2 regions of the Streptomyces sp. NPDC104307 genome follow, and region 1 is predicted to be linked to the other one. Evidence: riboswitches for the same ligand, from Rfam matches in the RefSeq annotation. Region 1 holds a riboswitch; the other holds the start of a gene.
What was found. Region 1 has a riboswitch for cyclic di-AMP ahead of ACZ601_RS32760 (C40 family peptidase). Riboswitches for the same ligand answer to the same signal wherever they lie in the genome.
Positions count from the first base shown of each region.

Region 2: linked by a shared signal. The riboswitch ahead of ACZ601_RS21015 (M23 family metallopeptidase) and the one ahead of ACZ601_RS32760 (C40 family peptidase) in region 1 are both predicted to bind cyclic di-AMP.

Region 1 covers NZ_JBVJMU010000018.1:138,501-147,266, reverse strand. The annotation lists gene ACZ601_RS32770 (C40 family peptidase) at 1-830, opposite strand, end outside; gene ACZ601_RS32765 (hypothetical protein) at 1,188-1,541, shown strand; gene ACZ601_RS32760 (C40 family peptidase) at 1,588-2,781, opposite strand; cyclic di-AMP (ydaO/yuaA leader) riboswitch at 2,780-2,944, opposite strand; gene pcrA (DNA helicase PcrA) at 3,199-5,637, shown strand; gene ACZ601_RS32750 (M23 family metallopeptidase) at 5,693-7,204, opposite strand; gene ACZ601_RS32745 (esterase/lipase family protein) at 7,371-8,276, opposite strand; gene ACZ601_RS32740 (cobalamin B12-binding domain-containing protein) at 8,685-8,766, shown strand, end outside.
Region 2 covers NZ_JBVJMU010000007.1:347,590-356,355, forward strand. The annotation lists gene ACZ601_RS20990 (serine hydrolase domain-containing protein) at 1-372, shown strand, start outside; gene ACZ601_RS20995 (SHOCT domain-containing protein) at 461-871, opposite strand; gene ACZ601_RS21000 (hypothetical protein) at 993-1,421, opposite strand; tRNA gene ACZ601_RS21005 (tRNA-Met) at 1,695-1,768, shown strand; gene ACZ601_RS21010 (PP2C family protein-serine/threonine phosphatase) at 1,950-3,113, shown strand; cyclic di-AMP (ydaO/yuaA leader) riboswitch at 3,471-3,624, shown strand; gene ACZ601_RS21015 (M23 family metallopeptidase) at 3,636-4,859, shown strand; gene ACZ601_RS21020 (aldo/keto reductase) at 5,198-6,142, shown strand; gene ACZ601_RS21025 (PrsW family intramembrane metalloprotease) at 6,139-7,878, opposite strand; gene trmB (tRNA (guanosine(46)-N7)-methyltransferase TrmB) at 8,051-8,766, opposite strand, start outside.

The sequences.
Region 1 (8,766 bases):
ACACCCGCTGAGCGCCAGGCGGCCTGGGTGAGGCCGGAGCAGTCGAACGAGGAGGGGCCGGTGGAGCCCCAGACGTACGGCTTGCCGAGGGCCCCGTACGCGAAGGCGACGGCCGCCGCCGCGCGGGCGTTCGGTGCCTGCGCCGAGCCGCGCGGGGCGCTGCGGTCTGCGTGGCCCGCGCCCCGGCCGCCGCCGTCGGAGGCGTCGTAGGCGGCGCGCTGGGCGGGGGAGAGGCGGGCCAGCAGTGCGCGGGCCTCCGACAGCTTGGCCCGGACCGTCGTCCTGTGCTTCTGGAGCTCTGCCTGGCGGGCGGTGAGCTCGGCCAGCTGCCCCGCCGCCTCCGAGCGCAGCTGCGCCACGTCCGCCACCTGGCGTCGCACGGCGCGGAGCTCGTCGGCCCGGCCGGAGGCGGCCCGCTCCACGTAGGAGGCGCGCTGGAGGTACTGGTCCGGGTCGGAGGAGAGGGCCAGCTGGAGGGACGGGTCGAGGCCGCCCGCGCGGTACTGCGCGGCGGCGTACGAGCCCAGCGCCTCGCGCGAGGTGTTGAGCCGCTCGGTCCTGCGGGCGGCCTCGTCGCGCAGCGCGTCGATCGACTTGGCGATGGCGGCCGTCTTCACCTTCGCGCCGTTGTACTGCTCGGTGGCGACCTCCGCTTCCCGGTACAGCCGGTCCACCTGGGCCTTGACCTGTGCGGCGGTGGGCTTCGGCTCTGCGTGCGCGGATCCCGGCAGCGCGGCAGCGGTCGCGGCCCCGGCGAGGGCGAGGGTCGCTGCGGTGCGAGCAGCAGAGCCGGTGTACGGGCGCTGCTTTGGTTTCCGGTGCGCGGCCACGAGGGCGGTGGTCCTTCCTGTCGACTGCCCGCCGGGGCCTACCGGCGGACCCGCCCGGTCCGGCGGCGGGTCACCAACAGGGGGAGCGGCCCGCCGCCGGATCTCTCGGCGGGGCGACCGGGCGGCGCCGTCCGGGTGCGGAGCGGCGGTGATCCGGTCACCTGGTAGGGACGCTAAACCCGGGGCACGGGGAAGAGTCGTAATGACGCTTATTGCCCGAATTTGGCGGTGCGTTGTTTCTGAATGACAGGAAAAATTGCACCAGAGTCAGGCAATTGGTGCATTCATGAGTCAAGCATCCAGTAAGCCTGACCTGGCTGCCGATGCCTGGTATGGCCGGGGCTAGGGTGCGGAACCATGCGTGTACTCATCGATGTCTTCGTCGCTCTTCACATCATCGGAATCGCCGCCCTGCTGGGAGGTTTCCTCACCCAGATGAAGGCGATGAGCGCGGGGACGGCCCGGTTCGTCCCGGGGATGCTGCACGGCGCGCTGACCATGCTGGTCACCGGAATCGCCCTGGTCGGGCTCGACCAGGCCGACGACCACCCCGTGAACAACGTCAAGATCGGCATCAAGCTGCTGATCCTCGTCGTCATCCTCGGGCTGGTCTACGTCAAGCGGGACGAGGAGAAGGTCGAGAAGGGCCTCTTCGCGGCGGTGGGCGGACTGACGATGGTGAACATCTTCATCGCCACGCTCTGGACCTGAGCGCCCGGGGCCCGAGCGCCCGGGGGCCCGGTCCGCCGGACAGGTCCTAGCCGGGGCGCACGCTCCCGTAGATCGGCATGTAGTAGATCGACTCCTCGCGCACATTGGCCCCCGGCTTCGGTGCGTGGATCATCATGCCGTCGCCCTTGTAGATCCCGACGTGGCTGATGTCGTCGTAGAAGAAGACCAGGTCCCCGGGCTGAAGGTCCGCCGTGGCGATCCGGGTGCCGACGTTCACCTGGTCCCAGGTGGTCCGGGGCAGCGAGACACCTGCGGAGCGCCAGGCCGCCTGGGTCAGCCCCGAGCAGTCGTACGAGGACGGGCCGGTCGCCCCCCAGACGTACGGCTTGCCGATCTGGGCCCTGGCGAACGCGAGGACCTTCCCGGCTTTCGTCGTCGCGCTGCTGTCCGAACCGGAACTGGTGCCGGAACCGGTGTCGGAACCGGTGCCTGAGCCCGAACCCGTGCCCGTACCGGAGCCCGTGCCGCTGTCGCTGCCGGCCTCCTTGGCCTTGCGCTCGGCCTCCGCCTTCGCGGCCGCCTGCTTTTTCGCCAGCTCCTTGGCCTTGCGCGCGGCCTCGGCCTTCTTCTTCTCCTCCAGCTCGGCCAGCCGCGCCTTCTCCTGCGCGGTCAGCTTCGACAGCAGCGTGCGCGCCTCTGTCAGCTTGTTCTGCACGTTCTGCTTGCTGGTGCGCAGCTTGGTCTGCGACGCGGTGAGCGTCTCCAGGCTCGTCACCGCCTCCGCCCGCTTCTTCGACGCCTCCGCCTGCTTCGTACGGAAGTCCGTGACGGCCTGCTGCTGGTTGGTGGCCATCCGGTTCATCAGGTGGGTCTGGTCGAAGAACGACTGCGGGTCGTTGGCCAGGAAGAAGGTGGCGGTCGGCGCGAGCGCGCCGTCGCGGTACTGGGCGGCCGCGTAGTTCCCGAGCGTGCGGCGGGCGTCGTTCAGCTTGTCGGCCCGCTTGGCGATGTCGTCCAGCAACCCGTCCACCTTGGTGCGCTGCGCGGCGGACGCCTCTTTCGCCTCGTCGTAGTGCTGGGTCGCGGTGCCCGCCTGCCGGTAGAGGTCGTCGACCTTCTTCTGGACGTCCTCGATGCTGGGCTTCGGGGCCGGGGCCGCCAGCGCGCTCTGCGTGGACAGCAGGGTCACGGAGGCGAGTGCGGCCGTCGTGAACCCGATGGCGGGGGCGGTGCTGCGCACCCGGGGGCGCGGTTTGCGATGCGATGCCAAGACCGGCATTTCCTTCCGTGGACCGCCTACCAGGTTAGCTGTCGGGTTCGGGCGGAACGGAAGGCTGCCCTACGGTCCTGGTGGGGGATGCGGACCGATTCACCCCGGTGCTGCGTGTGGGTCCCCGGTTCCGGACCCCGTACGGGCGGCCCGGATTCGGCGTGGACGCCCGCTCGGCGTGGTTCGCCTCGGGGGTACGGCCGTCCGAACGAGCACGCTAGCCAACTCATGGTGCCGCTGTGAAGGTTGATGTTCGATATGCCCGATACATTTTCGTGACCTTGCGGAACCCGCGCCGCACGGCCGGGCGCGGCGCGCCATTTTCCTACGCAGGGTGGTCCGGGCATCGCCGTCTGTGGCTCCGGAGGGACGGGTTCTGCCATGCGGGCCCGGGGTGTCAGTAGGGCCGCCTAGACTCTGACAGCGATGAGCAGCCTCTTTGACGACAGTTTCCTGGCCGGCCTCCAGCACACGGAGGACGGGCCCCCGCCGCCCCCCGAGGACTCCGCACCCGAAGCGGTGCCGGAGGACCTCTTCGGAGGCGTGTTCGACGGGCCCCCGCCGCCCCGCGACGCGTACTACCGCGACGGGGCCCACCGCCCGGTCATCGACGCCGCCGCGCTGCTCGACGGGCTGAACACCGAGCAGCGCGCCGCCGTCGTGCACGCGGGCTCCCCGCTGCTCATCGTCGCCGGGGCCGGTTCGGGCAAGACCCGGGTACTGACGCACCGCATCGCCCACCTGCTGGCCGAGCGCGGGGTGCACCCCGGCCAGATCCTGGCGATCACCTTCACCAACAAGGCCGCCGGCGAGATGAAGGAGCGCGTCGAGCAGCTCGTCGGCCCCCGCGCCAACGCCATGTGGGTCATGACCTTCCACAGCGCGTGCGTCCGGATCCTGCGCCGCGAGTCGAAGAAGCTCGGCTTCACCTCCTCGTTCTCGATCTACGACGCGGCGGACTCCAAGCGGCTGATGGCCCTGGTCTGCCGCGATCTCGACCTCGACCCGAAGCGCTTCCCGCCGAAGTCGTTCACGGCCAAGGTCTCGAACCTCAAGAACGAGCTGATCGACGAGGAGACCTTCGCCGGACAGGCCACGGACGGTTTCGAGAAGACCCTCGCCCAGGCCTACGCGATGTACCAGTCCCGGCTGCGCGAGGCCAACGCGCTGGATTTCGACGACATCATCATGACGACGGTGCACCTGCTCCAGGCCTTCCCCGACGTCGCCGAGCACTACCGCCGCCGCTTCCGGCACGTCCTGGTCGACGAGTACCAGGACACCAACCACGCCCAGTACACACTCGTACGGGAGCTGGTCGGCCCGTCCGGCGCCGCCGACGCCCCCGGCGAACTGTGCGTCGTCGGTGACGCCGACCAGTCGATCTACGCCTTCCGGGGCGCCACGATCCGCAACATCCTCCAGTTCGAGGAGGACTACCCGGACGCGACCACGATCCTGCTGGAGCAGAACTACCGCTCCACCCAGACGATCCTGTCCGCCGCCAACGCCGTCATCGAGCGCAACGAGAGCCGCCGCCCGAAGAACCTCTGGACCAACGCCGGCTCCGGCACCCGGATCACCGGCTACGTCGCGGACACCGAGCACGACGAGGCGCAGTTCGTCGCGGACGAGATCGACCGGCTGACCGACGCGGGCGACGCCAAGGCGGGCGACGTCGCGATCTTCTACCGGACGAACGCGCAGTCCCGTGTCTTCGAGGAGATCTTCATCCGGGTCGGCCTGCCCTACAAGGTCGTCGGCGGGGTGCGCTTCTACGAGCGCAAGGAGGTCAGGGACGTCCTGGCCTACCTCCGGGTGCTGTCCAACCCGGAGGACACCGTCCCGCTGCGCCGCATCCTGAACGTGCCCAAGCGCGGCATCGGAGACCGGGCGGAGGCGATGATCGACGCCCTGTCGATGCGCGAGAAGATCACCTTCCCGCAGGCGCTGCGCCGCGTCGACGAGGCGTACGGCATGGCCGCCCGCTCCGCCAACGCCGTCAAGCGGTTCAACACGCTGATGGAGGAGCTGCGCACGATCGTCGAGTCGGGCGCGGGCCCGGCCGTGGTGCTGGAGGCCGTCATGGAGCGGACCGGCTACCTGGCCGAGCTCCAGGCCTCCACCGACCCGCAGGACGAGACCCGGATCGAGAACCTCCAGGAGCTCGCCTCCGTGGCGCTCGAATTCGAGCAGGACCGGGGCGAGGAGGAGGGGTCGGGAACGCTCGCCGAGTTCCTGGAGCGGGTCGCGCTCGTCGCCGACTCCGACCAGATCCCCGACGAGGACACCGACGGCTCCGGAGTCGTCACGCTGATGACCCTGCACACGGCGAAGGGCCTCGAATTCCCGGTGGTCTTCCTGACCGGCATGGAGGACGGCGTCTTCCCGCACATGCGCGCGCTGGGCCAGGTCAAGGAGCTGGAGGAGGAGCGCCGGCTCGCCTATGTCGGCATCACCCGCGCCCGCGAGCGGCTCTATCTGACCCGGGCGTCGATGCGCAGCGCGTGGGGCCAGCCCTCGTACAACCCGCCGTCGCGGTTCCTGGAGGAGATCCCGGAGCAGCACCTGGAGTGGAAGCGCAAGGGCCCGATGGCGGCTCCGGCGGGACCGACGTCGGGCATCACCTCATCGCTGTCCGCGTCCCGTTCGCGCTCCGGTCCCTCGGGCTTCGCGACCCGGCGGACGTCGGACAAGCCGACGATCACGCTGGTGGTCGGTGACCGGGTCACGCACGACCAGTTCGGTCTGGGCACGGTGACGGCGGTCGACGGCATCGGTGACCAGGCGAAGGCCACGGTCGACTTCGGGGACGAGCGGCCGAAGAAGCTGCTGCTGCGGTACGCCCCGGTCCAGAAGCTGTAGCGGGGCGTACCGGTCCGGCCCGGTACCTTCGGGATCCTTCTGGAGGCGGGCCGGATCAGGTCGGGTCGATGTTGTGGCTGCGGAGCCAGGGCAGCGGGTCGACGGCCGCGCCGCCGCCGGGCCGCACCTCGAAGTGCATGTGCGGGCCGGTCGAGTTGCCGGAGCTCCCGGAGTGCGCGATCACGTCTCCGGCCTTGACGTGGCCCGAGCGGATCCGGGTGCTGCTGAGGTGGCAGTACCAGGTCTCGGTGCCGTCGGCCATCGTGACGATGGCCATGTTGCCGTAGGCGGTGTTGTACTGCGTACGGATGGTGCCGTCGGTCGCCGCCATCACCGGGGTCCCGTACTGGACGGGGAAGTCGATGCCCGTGTGCACGGACATCCAGTTGACGCCCGCCTGGCCGAAGTACGCGCTGAGTCCGTGTTCCTTGACCGGCATGACGTACTTGGGGCGCAGGGCCTCCTTGCGGGCGGCCTCCTCCTCGCGCTTCTTCTTCTCTGCGGCCTGCCGCTCTTTCAGGTCGATGCGCTCCTGGGTGCGGCTGGCGCGGCCGGCGAAGTTCTCCGCGTCGGCGCTGAGGTTGGCGAGCTGGGTGTCCAGCTTGTTGTTCGCGGCCACCGGCTTGACCGTGCCGGGGTCCGCGGCCGCCATCGTCGTGGTGTCGTCCCTCTTCTCCTCGCCGCCACCCATGCCGCCCACGGAAGCTGCGGCGATACCCGCCACGCTCATCACGCAGGCGGAGGGGACGGCGATGGTGAGGAGGGCGGAGCGCTTGGCGGGCGAACGCCTGCGGCTGCGGCTGCCACCGCGGGAGACCTGACGGCCTGCGGGGTGGTGGGCCTCCGGCTCCGGGTCCGCCTCGGGGAGGCTGAACTCGGAGGTCTCGGAGGTCTCGGAGGCCCCGGGGGTCGTCGGCACGGCCTGGGCGGGCTCGTACGTCCCGTACGCCTCAGGCGTCTCGTACGGTTCGTACGTCTCGTACGTCTCGTACGGATGCTGCCGTGTCTGTTCGGGCTCGTGCGATGCCGTCAGATTTTGCGGCGTCTGCTGCGCGTGCTCGGGCGTGGCGCCGGTGTTCCAGGCGGTGGCGTCGTACGCGCCGGAGTCGTATCCCGCCGTGTCGGTGGTTGACCACTGGCCGTTCGCGTACCAGCCGGAGGTGTCCCACTGGCCGGAGGAGTCGGGGGCGCCGCCCTGTGCGGGGATGTTCGCGTGGGCCTCTGCTGTCGCCCAGGTGCCGGTGGTGCCGTACTGCTGCGGGGCCGCGTCGTACTGCGGGGCCGCTTCGTACTGGGGGTGCTGCTGGAAGTGGGGGGTGTAGGCCGCGTAGTCGGCGGCGTGGTCGTACGTGGCGGTGCGGTGTGCGCCGGTGTCCCACTGGGTGGTGTCGTACTGGCCGCTGTGACCGGCCTGGCCGGTGTCGTACGGGGCGGCGTAACCGGCCGTGGTGTCGTACGGGCCGTCATAACCGCTGGGGAGGGAGCCGAAGAGCGGGTCGTCGTCGAAACCGCTCATGGAGTGGCTGTCGTATCCGACATACCCGGCGTGGGGGTGCTGGTCGTTCACCAACTTCTCTCTCGCCTCGGCAGCAGGACCTTGGGTCCGGGGCCCGTGGGGGACCTCGGGGGAAAGCAGTGGCCGCGACTGTACCCGGCGGTACGCGACGCCGACAATCTTCCACGGCTCGCGGGCGATCAGGAATCGGGCAATCGGCTGTCTTTCGACGGACCGCTCACACAGCCTTGGCTCTATGTTCGACATCCGTTCTATTTCCGGGCTCCTGTGCGTCGAGTGCCTGACGGACCCCGGCGGCCACGGCCGGGTGCACGGGCAGCGCGAGATGGCCGATCCCGCTGACGCGGACGTTGGTCGCGTCGAGGTCGGGATGGTCGACGCAGGCCGCCTCGGCAGGGACGATGACCCGGTCCAGCTCGCTCCAGAAGCTGATGAACCGGGTGCGGCACCCGGGTGCCGGAAGCCGGAGCTCCTCGATCGGCGCAGAGCCGCCGCGCATCTGGCGCACGATCGGGAGGGCGCCGGCCAGCGGAGCGACAGCGGTGCCGGAGTGCGGCGTGCCGAGCGTGACCAGGGTGCGGACCCGCTGGTCACCGCCGAGTCGCTGTACGTAGTAGCGCGCTATCAGGCCGCCCAGGCTGTGCCCGACGATGTCGACCTCGCGGTGTCCGGTGCGGGCGCAGATCTCTTCGACGTGGCGGCCGAGGAGCTCGGCGGCGGTGCGGATGTCGCAGGTCAGCGGGGAGTAGTTGAGCGACTCCAGATGCCGCCAGCCGTGCCGGGCCAGCGAGCGGCGCAGCAGCACGAAGACCGAGCGGTTGTCGATGAAACCGTGCAGGAGCACGACGGGAGGCCGGTCCGGACGGCCGATGTGCCGGGTGTTTCCGCTGCTTCCGGCGTGTGCGCCGGGCAGGGCCGTGGACCCCGGAGGCGCGGGGGCCGGTTCGGCGGCCGGGCGTGGCGGAGGGCGCCGCTCGCCGGCGATGCCGGTGGGGTAGATCAGCGCGTGTCCGGCGAGCACCACGAGTTCCAGCGCGGTCGCTCTCAGCAGTGCGGACGACAGCCAGGCGTTGCGCGGGCCCGTCCGGCGCGGCAGTAGGGGAAGAAAAGGCAGGGTCTTCATTGACCGACCTCCTGCTTCCGGCACCCGGGGAGCGGCGGCTCCCGCCCCGTATGCCCTCGTGGGGCGCCGTGTCGGACGTCCGGGCGGCGGTTCACCGTCCGGGACCCGCCGCCCGCCGTGCCTTCCGGATCACCTTCGGTGACCGGCCGGTGGGGCGGTCGGTGAGCCGTACCACCGTGCCGTGCGGCTGACGGCACGGTGGTACGACGACCTCGTGCGGCTCCCCCGGCGGTCGGTCCCGCACGGCAGGTGTGCCGCGTGCTGCGGGAAACGGCGCCCGGTGAACATGTCCCACGTGTGATTTCCCCCTCCCCGCCCACCGCGAAACAGCGGCTTGCGGGATGCTGTGGATAACGTTCGTTCACATCCCCGGCCTTTCAGGGGCGGGAGACGCGTGTGGAGGCAGTGATGGGTGTGACCGGTCCGATCCGAGTGGTGGTGGCCAAACCGGGCCTCGACGGCCATGACCGAGGGGCCAAGGTGATCGCGC
Region 2 (8,766 bases), on a different contig from region 1:
ACGGTGCTCAATCCGAGCATGGGCGTCGGCTCCGGTTCGGTCATCAGCACCACTCGCGACCTGAACCGGTTCTACGCCGCGCTGCTCGGCGGCCGTCTGCTGGCTCCGGCGCAGCTCGACGAGATGACGACCACCGTGGACGCGCCCGAGCTGGGGGTCCGGTACGGGCTCGGGCTGGGCGAGCTCTCGCTGCCCTGCGGCGGCAGCTACTTCGGGCACCCGGGTGAACTGCTCGGCTACCACACCTGGAGCGGCGTCACCCGGGACGGCACCCGGACCGCCGTCGTGTACGTCACCAGTGACGGCGGCCCGGACACGCAGCAGGCCATGAGCACCCTGGTGGAGAAGGAGTTGTGCCGGACCGGGTCCTGAGGACGGAGTGGGCCGGCGGCGGACGGTGTGACGCGCGGGTGCGGGCGCCCGCACCCGCGCCGGCGCCCGCACCGCGCGGCGCGCCGGGTCAGACGAGGAGCTTCGTCTTCGCCTGCTGGTACTCCTCGTCCGTGATCGCGCCCTTGTCCTTGAGGTCGGCCAGTTTCGCCAGGTCCTCGACGTGGTTGCCCCTCGCCGCGCCGCCGCCCGCGTCCGTACCCGCGGCGTCTCTCACGTACGCCTTGAAGGCGGCATCCCGGTCCTTCGCCTCTTTCACGTCACGCGCGCCCATGGACTTGCCTCGGGCGATCACGTAGATCAGGACGCCCAGATACGGCAGCACCAGGGCGAGGATCAGCCAGCCCGCCTTGGCCCATCCACCCAGGTCGTGGCTGCGGAAGATGTCCATGATCACGCGGAAGAGGAGGAACAGCCACATGATCCAGAGAAAGAACCAGAGCATGGTCCAGAAGAGGTTGAGCAAGGGGTAGTCGTCCATCGTCCACTCCAGGGAGCCGCGTCGAATGGGTGAATACGAAATAATTCATACCATTGCATTTCGGACTTCGCGCGGCGGATCCGTGCGCGGTCCCTGGCGGGGTGCCGAGTGACGTGGCGGGCTACTTCTCCGGTACGGAGGCGGAGATGGCGGCCGGTGCGGGTGCGGGTGCCGGTGCGGGTGCGTCGGCCGCGTGAGTTGACTCGACCGGCTCGGCGGGCGCGGCGGCCGCTGACGTCGAGAGCACGGCGGCCGTCGCCGTCGCCGCCTCCGCGCGTGCTGCCGAGGAGACCTTGCGGTGGTGCGCGAGTATTCCGATGAAACCTGCGAGGAACCCGCTGACCAGGCCGGATACCGCGTGGTTGACCGCGTTGACGGATTCGCTGTCCGGCACTCCGATGATCGCGTAGTTGACTCCCGCGCTCATCACCGCTCCGATCACTCCGCCGATCACGCCGCTGATGACGGCCCCGCGCAGCGGTGTCGCCGGAGTGGCCGCAGGGGTGGAATCGGAGGCAGAGGCAGAGGCGGAAGCGAGCGGTGCGGTCATCGGCGGAGGCCCTCCAGACAGGCTGCGATGAGAGACCGGGAGCAGCTTGCGGGCACGGTGAAACGCGCGCTCCGGGGTCTGCTCGCACGGGCAGCCCACCGGTCCGGGGGGATGCAGCAGATACCTTGCGGCAGAACACGGGTCCCCCGCAACACCTTCTCGATTTCGCCACGTTGAGGTTCCCGGCGCGGTCGGCGAAGAACCGGGTCGGGCGGCGGGAAGCGCGGGGTGGTCATGAGTGCGTCGAACATGCCGTAGAGTTGTGTTTACCGACGCGGGGTGGAGCAGCTCGGTAGCTCGCTGGGCTCATAACCCAGAGGTCGCAGGTTCAAATCCTGTCCCCGCTACTGAAGAATCAGGCCCGGCACGCATAGCGCGTGCCGGGCCTGATTCGTTTCCGTACGTGCCGCGCCGCGCGCGTCATCCCATTGGCCGTCGAGCGCTGGCCCCGCGACCGTGTTCCGGGAAGTCTGGGGGTGGTGCGCGGTACCGTCCGCGGCCCTGAGCGCACCGGGCAGGAGAGCAAAGGTGGGGAAGCGGGAGCAGCGGCGGGGGAGGCGCACCTATGAGGTCCGCAACCGCCGGCTCGTCCGGGCACTGCCCGGGGTCATGCTCATCGGCGGGTTGCTGTTCGACTTCTTCACTCCGCCCGCCTTCACCGCCGTTCCACTGTTCGCCGCGGCCCCGCTGATCGCCGCGCCGTTCTTCTCGCGGGCCGGCACGATCCGGATCGGGGCCGGTGCGCTGCTGTGCGTGGCCGCGCTGCGGCTGTACAGCGGAACGCTGATCCGGGTCGTGCCGTTCATCGAGCTGCTCACCGTCCTCACCGTCTCGGTCCTCGCGGTCTACATCAACGGGGTCGTCCGGCGCGGCAACGAGCAGCTGGCCTCCGCCCGGGTCATCGCGGCGACCGCCATGCGCGCGGTGCTGCCGACGCCGTCCGACCGGATCGGCGGGCTGTACGTGGCCGCGCGGTACGAGGCGGCGCAGGCGGACGAGTTCGTCGGCGGTGACCTGTTCTCGGTCACGGACACCCCGTACGGGGTGCGGCTGGTCGTCGGGGACGTGCGCGGCAAGGGGCTGGACGCGGTGGAGGCGGTGGCGGTGATCATCGGGGCGTTCCGGGAGGCGGCCGAGCAGGAGCGGTCACTGGAGGGGGTGGCCCAGCGGCTGGAGCGCGCGCTGGCCCGGGAGTCGAGCAGGCGCGGCGGGCTCGACGCGGTGGAGGGGTTCGTCACCGCCGCGCTGGCGGAGATCCCACAGGGCTCCAGCCGGGTGCGCGTGGTCAACCGCGGCCACCCCGAACCGCTGCTGCTGCACTCGGACGGGGCGCTGGAGCAGCTGCGGCCCTCGCTGCCCGCGCTGCCCCTGGGGATGGACCTGGGCGTGTGGCCGGACCGCTCCGACGAGTGGGAGCTGCCCGCCGGGTCGACGCTGCTCCTCTATACGGACGGCCTCTCCGAGGCACGCGACGCCGACGGGGTCTTCTATGACCCCGCCGAGCGGCTGCGCGGACGGATCTTCCCGGGGCCGGAGGAGCTGCTGTCGGCGCTGACCGATGACGTACGGCTGCACACCGGCGGGGTGACGACCGATGACATGGCCCTGCTCGCGGTCGCGCGCCCGACCGAGGGGCAGCCGGACCGGCGCACGACCGTGAAGATCGTGGGACTGGGCGGCGGAGCCGGGTGAAGGTGAGTGCGGCCCGGTGAAGCCGAGTGTGGCCCGGTGAAGCCCGGTGAACCTGGACGGAGCTGGGTGAAGGTGAGGGGGCGGACGGGGGGAGTGTGGATGGATGTGGGGAGCGGGGGGCGGCCGATGCCACCGTGCGTAACCGTAAGGAATCCCTCCGCATAACGTTTGACGCAACGTCAGAAAACGGCTAACGGTTGAGGGGCGATCAACTCGCCCGATTCCAACCGGTTGTGTCCCGTAAAGTCCAGGCCAAGGATCGGAACGATCAGTTGGAACGGCTTGGAATCGGGCCCGTGTGTCTATTAACGTTCGATAACGCAGCGCGGTTGTCCCAGCCGCCGTCAGTGGCGGCACCGTGCGCGAGCGCCGAATTCCGCAAGGGAACCGGGGAACCACCTACATGGGGTGAATCGGGCATCTCTGTCTCGTTGAGAGGCGGAGGGACCCGTAGGAGACCTTCCTGCTCCGAACCCGTCAGCTAACCCGGTAGGCGAGAAGGAAGGAAAGGAGCGCGCCCCAGTGGCGTCCAACAAGCCTGCCCCCGAAGCCCCCTACCGGTTCGCCCCCGAACACGGAAACGACTTCGGAACCGGGCCCGGTGCCGCTTACGGCGCCACCCACGGAACCGATCACGGCGCGATCCGCGGAACCGCTTACGGAACCGATCACGGGGCCGACTACGGAACCGCTTACGGGACCGATCGGGGCAGCGAGTTCGGGACCGAGTTCGGCAACGGCCTCCGCGCCGGCGAGGACGGCTCCGACCGGGCGTGGGAGGAATGGAACCCCACGGAGGAGTCCATCCGCCCCGTGCGCGGCAAGCACCGCGTCGCCAAGCAGCGCAATGGGCTCGCCCGTAGCTCCACCGTTCTCGGCGTCGGCGTCATCGCGGCCGTCGGCGCGGGTGGCATGGCCTCCGCCCAGAGCAAGCCGCCCGTGTCTATCTCTCTTCCCGACGCCATCTCGGACAAACTTCCCGAGGCCAAGTCCCTGCCCGGCGTCGGCGCGTTGTTCTCGGGTGAGTCCGAGGCGGAGAAGACCGAGGTCGCGACCGCCGCCGCCCCGCTGACGACGGCCGGCATCACCACCACAGAGGCCGAGCAGGGGACGACGGACGCCGGCGAGGCGCTCCGCGCCCGCATCCTCCAGCAGGCCGAGCAGCAGCAGGACTCCGCCGACGCCGAGGCCAAGGCGGCCGAGGAGAAGGCCGCGGCGGAGAAGGCCGCCGCAGAGGCGAAGAAGCAGCAGGACGCCGCTGAGGCCAAGGTCGCCGCCGCGAAGAAGAAGGCCGCGGAAGAGGCGAAGAAGAAGGCGGAAGCGGTGCGGCTCGCCAAGCTCGCCGCCAGCTACGCCATCCCCACCTCCTCGTACACGATCACCTCGACCTTCGGCGAGGCCGGTTCGATGTGGTCCTCCGGCTACCACACGGGCCTCGACTTCGCGGCGCCGACCGGTACCCCGATCAAGGCCATCCACAGCGGCACCATCAAGTCCGCCGGCTGGTCCGGCGCGTACGGCTACCGCACGGTCCTGGAGCTTGAGGACGGTACGGAGCTGTGGTTCTGCCACCAGTCCTCGATCGGCGTCAGCGTCGGCCAGCAGGTCACCACCGGGGACACCATCGGACGCGTGGGCGCGACCGGCAACGTGACCGGCCCGCACCTGCACCTTGAGGTCCACACCCCGGACGGCACCGGCATCGACCCGATGCCGTGGCTGCGCGCCCGTGGCCTGACGGTCTGAGTCCACCGAAGTCCACGTCCACCGAACCCCGGCAGTCCTGACGCTCACCCCCCGACGTCAGGGCTGCCGGTCTTCGCCTGTTCCGGTCTGTTCCGCCGGACCGGGCCGTGGCGTACGGGTGTAGGGCCTGTCCGGCGGATCATGGCCGGGGGCGCGGCGTCTGGCACGGCACCTCGCCGCGTTGCCGAAACGCCCCAATAGCTCCGCTATCGAGACGCTCCGGCGCCTTGCGATGCACCGCACCAGACGCCGCGCCCTATCCGACCCTGACCCGCCGGACAGGCCCTAGCTGTAGTCGCCATGGAATAGCGCGTGCGGTGCGGTGGGTTGTTCCATCCATGACTTCTCTCCGCACACTCGGTTCCTCCGACCTCCAGGTCTCCACGCTCTCCCTCGGCGGCAACGTCTTCGGCTGGACCGCCGACGAGGCGCAGTCCTTCGCCGTTCTCGACGCGTACACGGCGGGCGGCGGCAACTTCGTCGACACGGCCGACGCGTACTCCTCCTGGATCCCCGGCAACGTGGGCGGCGAGTCGGAGACCCTCATCGGCAAGTGGTTCGCCGCGCGGGGCAACCGGTCCGACGTCGTCCTGGCCACCAAGGTCGGCTCCCACCCCGAGTACAAGGGGCTCGCCGCCGCCACCATCAAGGCCGGGGCGGAGGAGTCGCTGCGCCGGCTCGGCACGGACTACATCGACCTCTACTACACGCACCACGACGACGAGACCGTCCCCGTCGAGGAGATCATCACCGCCCTCGACCAGTTGGTGAAGGAGGGCAAGGTCCGCGAGATCGCCGCCTCCAACATCAGCCCAGCACGGCTCCGCGCCTCGCTGGACTTCTCCGAGCGCGAGGGCCTGGCCCGTTACGTCGCGCTCCAGCCGCACTACAACCTCGTCTCGCGCGACACCTACGAGGGCGAGCTCCAGGACCTGAGCGCAGAGGCCGGGATCGCCGCCGTCCCGTACTTCGCCCTCGCCTCCGGGTTCCTGACCGGCAAGTACCGCGCGGGTACGACCGTGGACAGTGCCCGCGCCGGTGGCGCCGCCCAGCACCTGGAGACGGAGCGCGGCCAGAAGGTCCTCACCGCGCTCGACGCGATCGCGCGGGAGCGGGACGCCGAGATCGCCACGGTGGCACTGGCCTGGCTGGCCTCCCGGCCGACCGTGGTCTCACCGATCGCCTCCGCCCGTACGGTCGAACAGCTTCCCGCGCTGCTGGCCGTCGACGATCTGCGGCTGACGGACCAGGAGCAGACCGCCCTCACCGAGGCGTCCGCCTAGGACGAGGACTGCGGCCCGCCGCCGTACTGCTGCTGCTGCCCGTACGGCTGCTGCCCGTACGGCTGTTGCCCGTACTGCTCTTGTCCGTAAGGCTGTTGTCCGTACTGCTGTGGGCTGTAGAGCTGCGGGTTGTAGGGCTGTTGGCCGTACGGGTAGGCGGGGTCGGGCTGTTGCCCGTACGGGGCCGGGCCCGGGTGCGGGGCGGGGCTGCCGTACGGCTGGTACGGGCCGTACCCCGGGTGCGCGCCGGGCCCGGCCCCGTACGGACCGTGCGCCGGGCGTATGTGCCGGGGGCGGAGGCGGCCCGTCGCCTGCGCGGCGTACGCCAGGGCGGGTCCGGCGACCTCGCGGCGTTGCCACAGGTGGTGCAGCAGCTCCAGCTCGCGTTCGGCCAGATCCGGGCCGGCGGTGCCGCGGCGGGCCTGCCGGCGCAGAAACGCCAGTGACGTCGCGAACGACTCGTACTCGGCGACCGCGCGTGCCGCCGCCTTCCCGCGGGCCTTGGCCTCGGCCTTCGCCTGGGCGCCGACCACACTGCTGACCTGGGCGCTGATCTGGGCACTGATCTGGGCGTGGGTGGCGGCCGGCGCCGGTACGTAGCCCTGGTGGCCGTACGGGCTGTAGGGGCCGCCCCTCGCTGCCGCCGCCTGCCACCGCCGTGCCGTGTCCCTGGCCATGCCGCGGGCCCGCATCGACGACAGGGCGAGCGGCTCCGTGGGAGCGAGCCAGCCGGCCGCGGCGTAGGCGGGCAGCTCGATGGCCAGGGTGCGCAGCTCGCGCAGCCGGGACCAGATCGCCAGCCAGGTCACCAGGCCGAACGCGGGCACCATGAACACGCCGTACACCACGTAGAAGCCGTACGGGCCGAACGTCGCGGAGCCGTTCCACAGGGCGTGCATGCCCATCGCGAGGACCAGGCCGAGGAACGGCAGCGCGATGCGGCGGAACCGCTGGTGGCGTGCGCTGCTCGCGGCGATCCCGAAGCCGATGCCGGTCATGACGGTAAAGAGCGGATGCGCGAACGGCGACATCACCGCCCGGACGAAGAACGTCGCGACGGTCACCGAGGCGAACCCCGAGCCCAGCTGCTGGTCCTCGCCGAAGGCGTTGCCCAGATAGAGGATGTTCTCGGTGAAGGCGAAGCCCGTCGCGGCGAATCCGGCGACGACCAGTCCGTCGACGATCCCGTTGAAGTCCCGTCTTCGGAACAGGAAGAGCAGCAGCACGGCCGCGCCCTTGGCGCTCTCCTCGACGACGGGCGCTATGACGGTGGCGCCCAGCGTGTCCGCGCTGCCCGGGTCGGCGGTGGCGGTGGCGATCCACTGGGTCGCGAAGGAGTTCGCGAGGATCGCGACGAGCGCGGCCGCGCAGGCACCCCAGGCGAAGGCGAACAGCATGTTGCGCCACGGGCCCGGTTCGACCCGGTCCAGCCAGCGGAACGCCGTCATCAGCAGCGGGACCGGCAGCACCGCGAGGCCCAGCCCGACGAGGAACCCCTGAGTGCCCGTCTGGTCCCGGACCAGCGCGAGGATCACCAGACCGCAGAGGGCCAGCAAGGTGAAGACGGCGACGACGCGGAGCGTCCTGCTCCGCCACAGCATGCCGACGCGGCGCGGCCGGTAACGCCACTGGCCCCGCTCTGGCACGGCAGCCAGGATCTCGCCGACCCGCTGCTCCTCAAGCACCGGGACGGCCGGCTGCGACTGCCGCTGCTGCGGAACAGAACCGTCGGACACCCCATGACCCTAACGAGGAGCACTGACAACGGCCATGGCGTATCCACCCGTCGGGAAGCGTCGGCGCGGGTCGTCGGGGCGGGTCGTCGGCGCGGCTCGTCGGCGCGGCTCGTCGGGGCGGGTCGTCGGCGCGGCTCGTCGGCGCGGTTCGTCGGGGCGGTGGAGGAAGCGATCAGTGGCGGGCGAAGAGCAGGTCGTGCACGACGTGGCCCTTGTCCAGGCCCTGTCCCTCGAACCGGGTCAGCGGCCGGAACTCGGGCCGTGGCGCGTAACCGCCGTCCGCCGCCGTGTTCTCGAAGCGGGGGTGCGCGGTCAGCACCTCCAGCATCTGCTCGGCGTACGGCTCCCAGTCGGTCGCGCAGTGCAGGACCGCTCCGGGCTTCAGCCGCTGTGCCACCAGGTCGAGGAACTCCGGCTGGATCAGCCGGCGCTTGTGGTGGCGGGACTTGGGCCACGGGTCGGGGAAGTAGACGCGGAGCCCGTCCAGCGAGTCCGGCGTCAGCATCTCGCGCAGCAGGATGATCGCGTCACCGTTGGCGACCCGGATGTTGGACATGCCGTTCCGGTCCGCGAGACGGAGCAGATTGCCCTGGCCCGGGGTGTGCACGTCGACGGCGAGGATGCCGGTCCCCGGATCGTCGGCGGCCATCTGTGCGGTGGCCTCGCCCATTCCGAAGCCGATCTCCAGGACCACCGGCAGCCCGTCGAACAGCTCGGGCAGATCGAGGACGCGCAGCCCGTCGATGTCCAGTCCCCACTTCGGCCAGAGCCGCTCCAGGGCGTCCTGCTGGCCGGGCGAGACCCGGCTGCGGCGCGGCTGGAAGCTGCGGATCCGGCGCTCGTGGTGCGAACCTGCGGGATCGGCCGCCGGGCCGCCGGGGAAGCGGG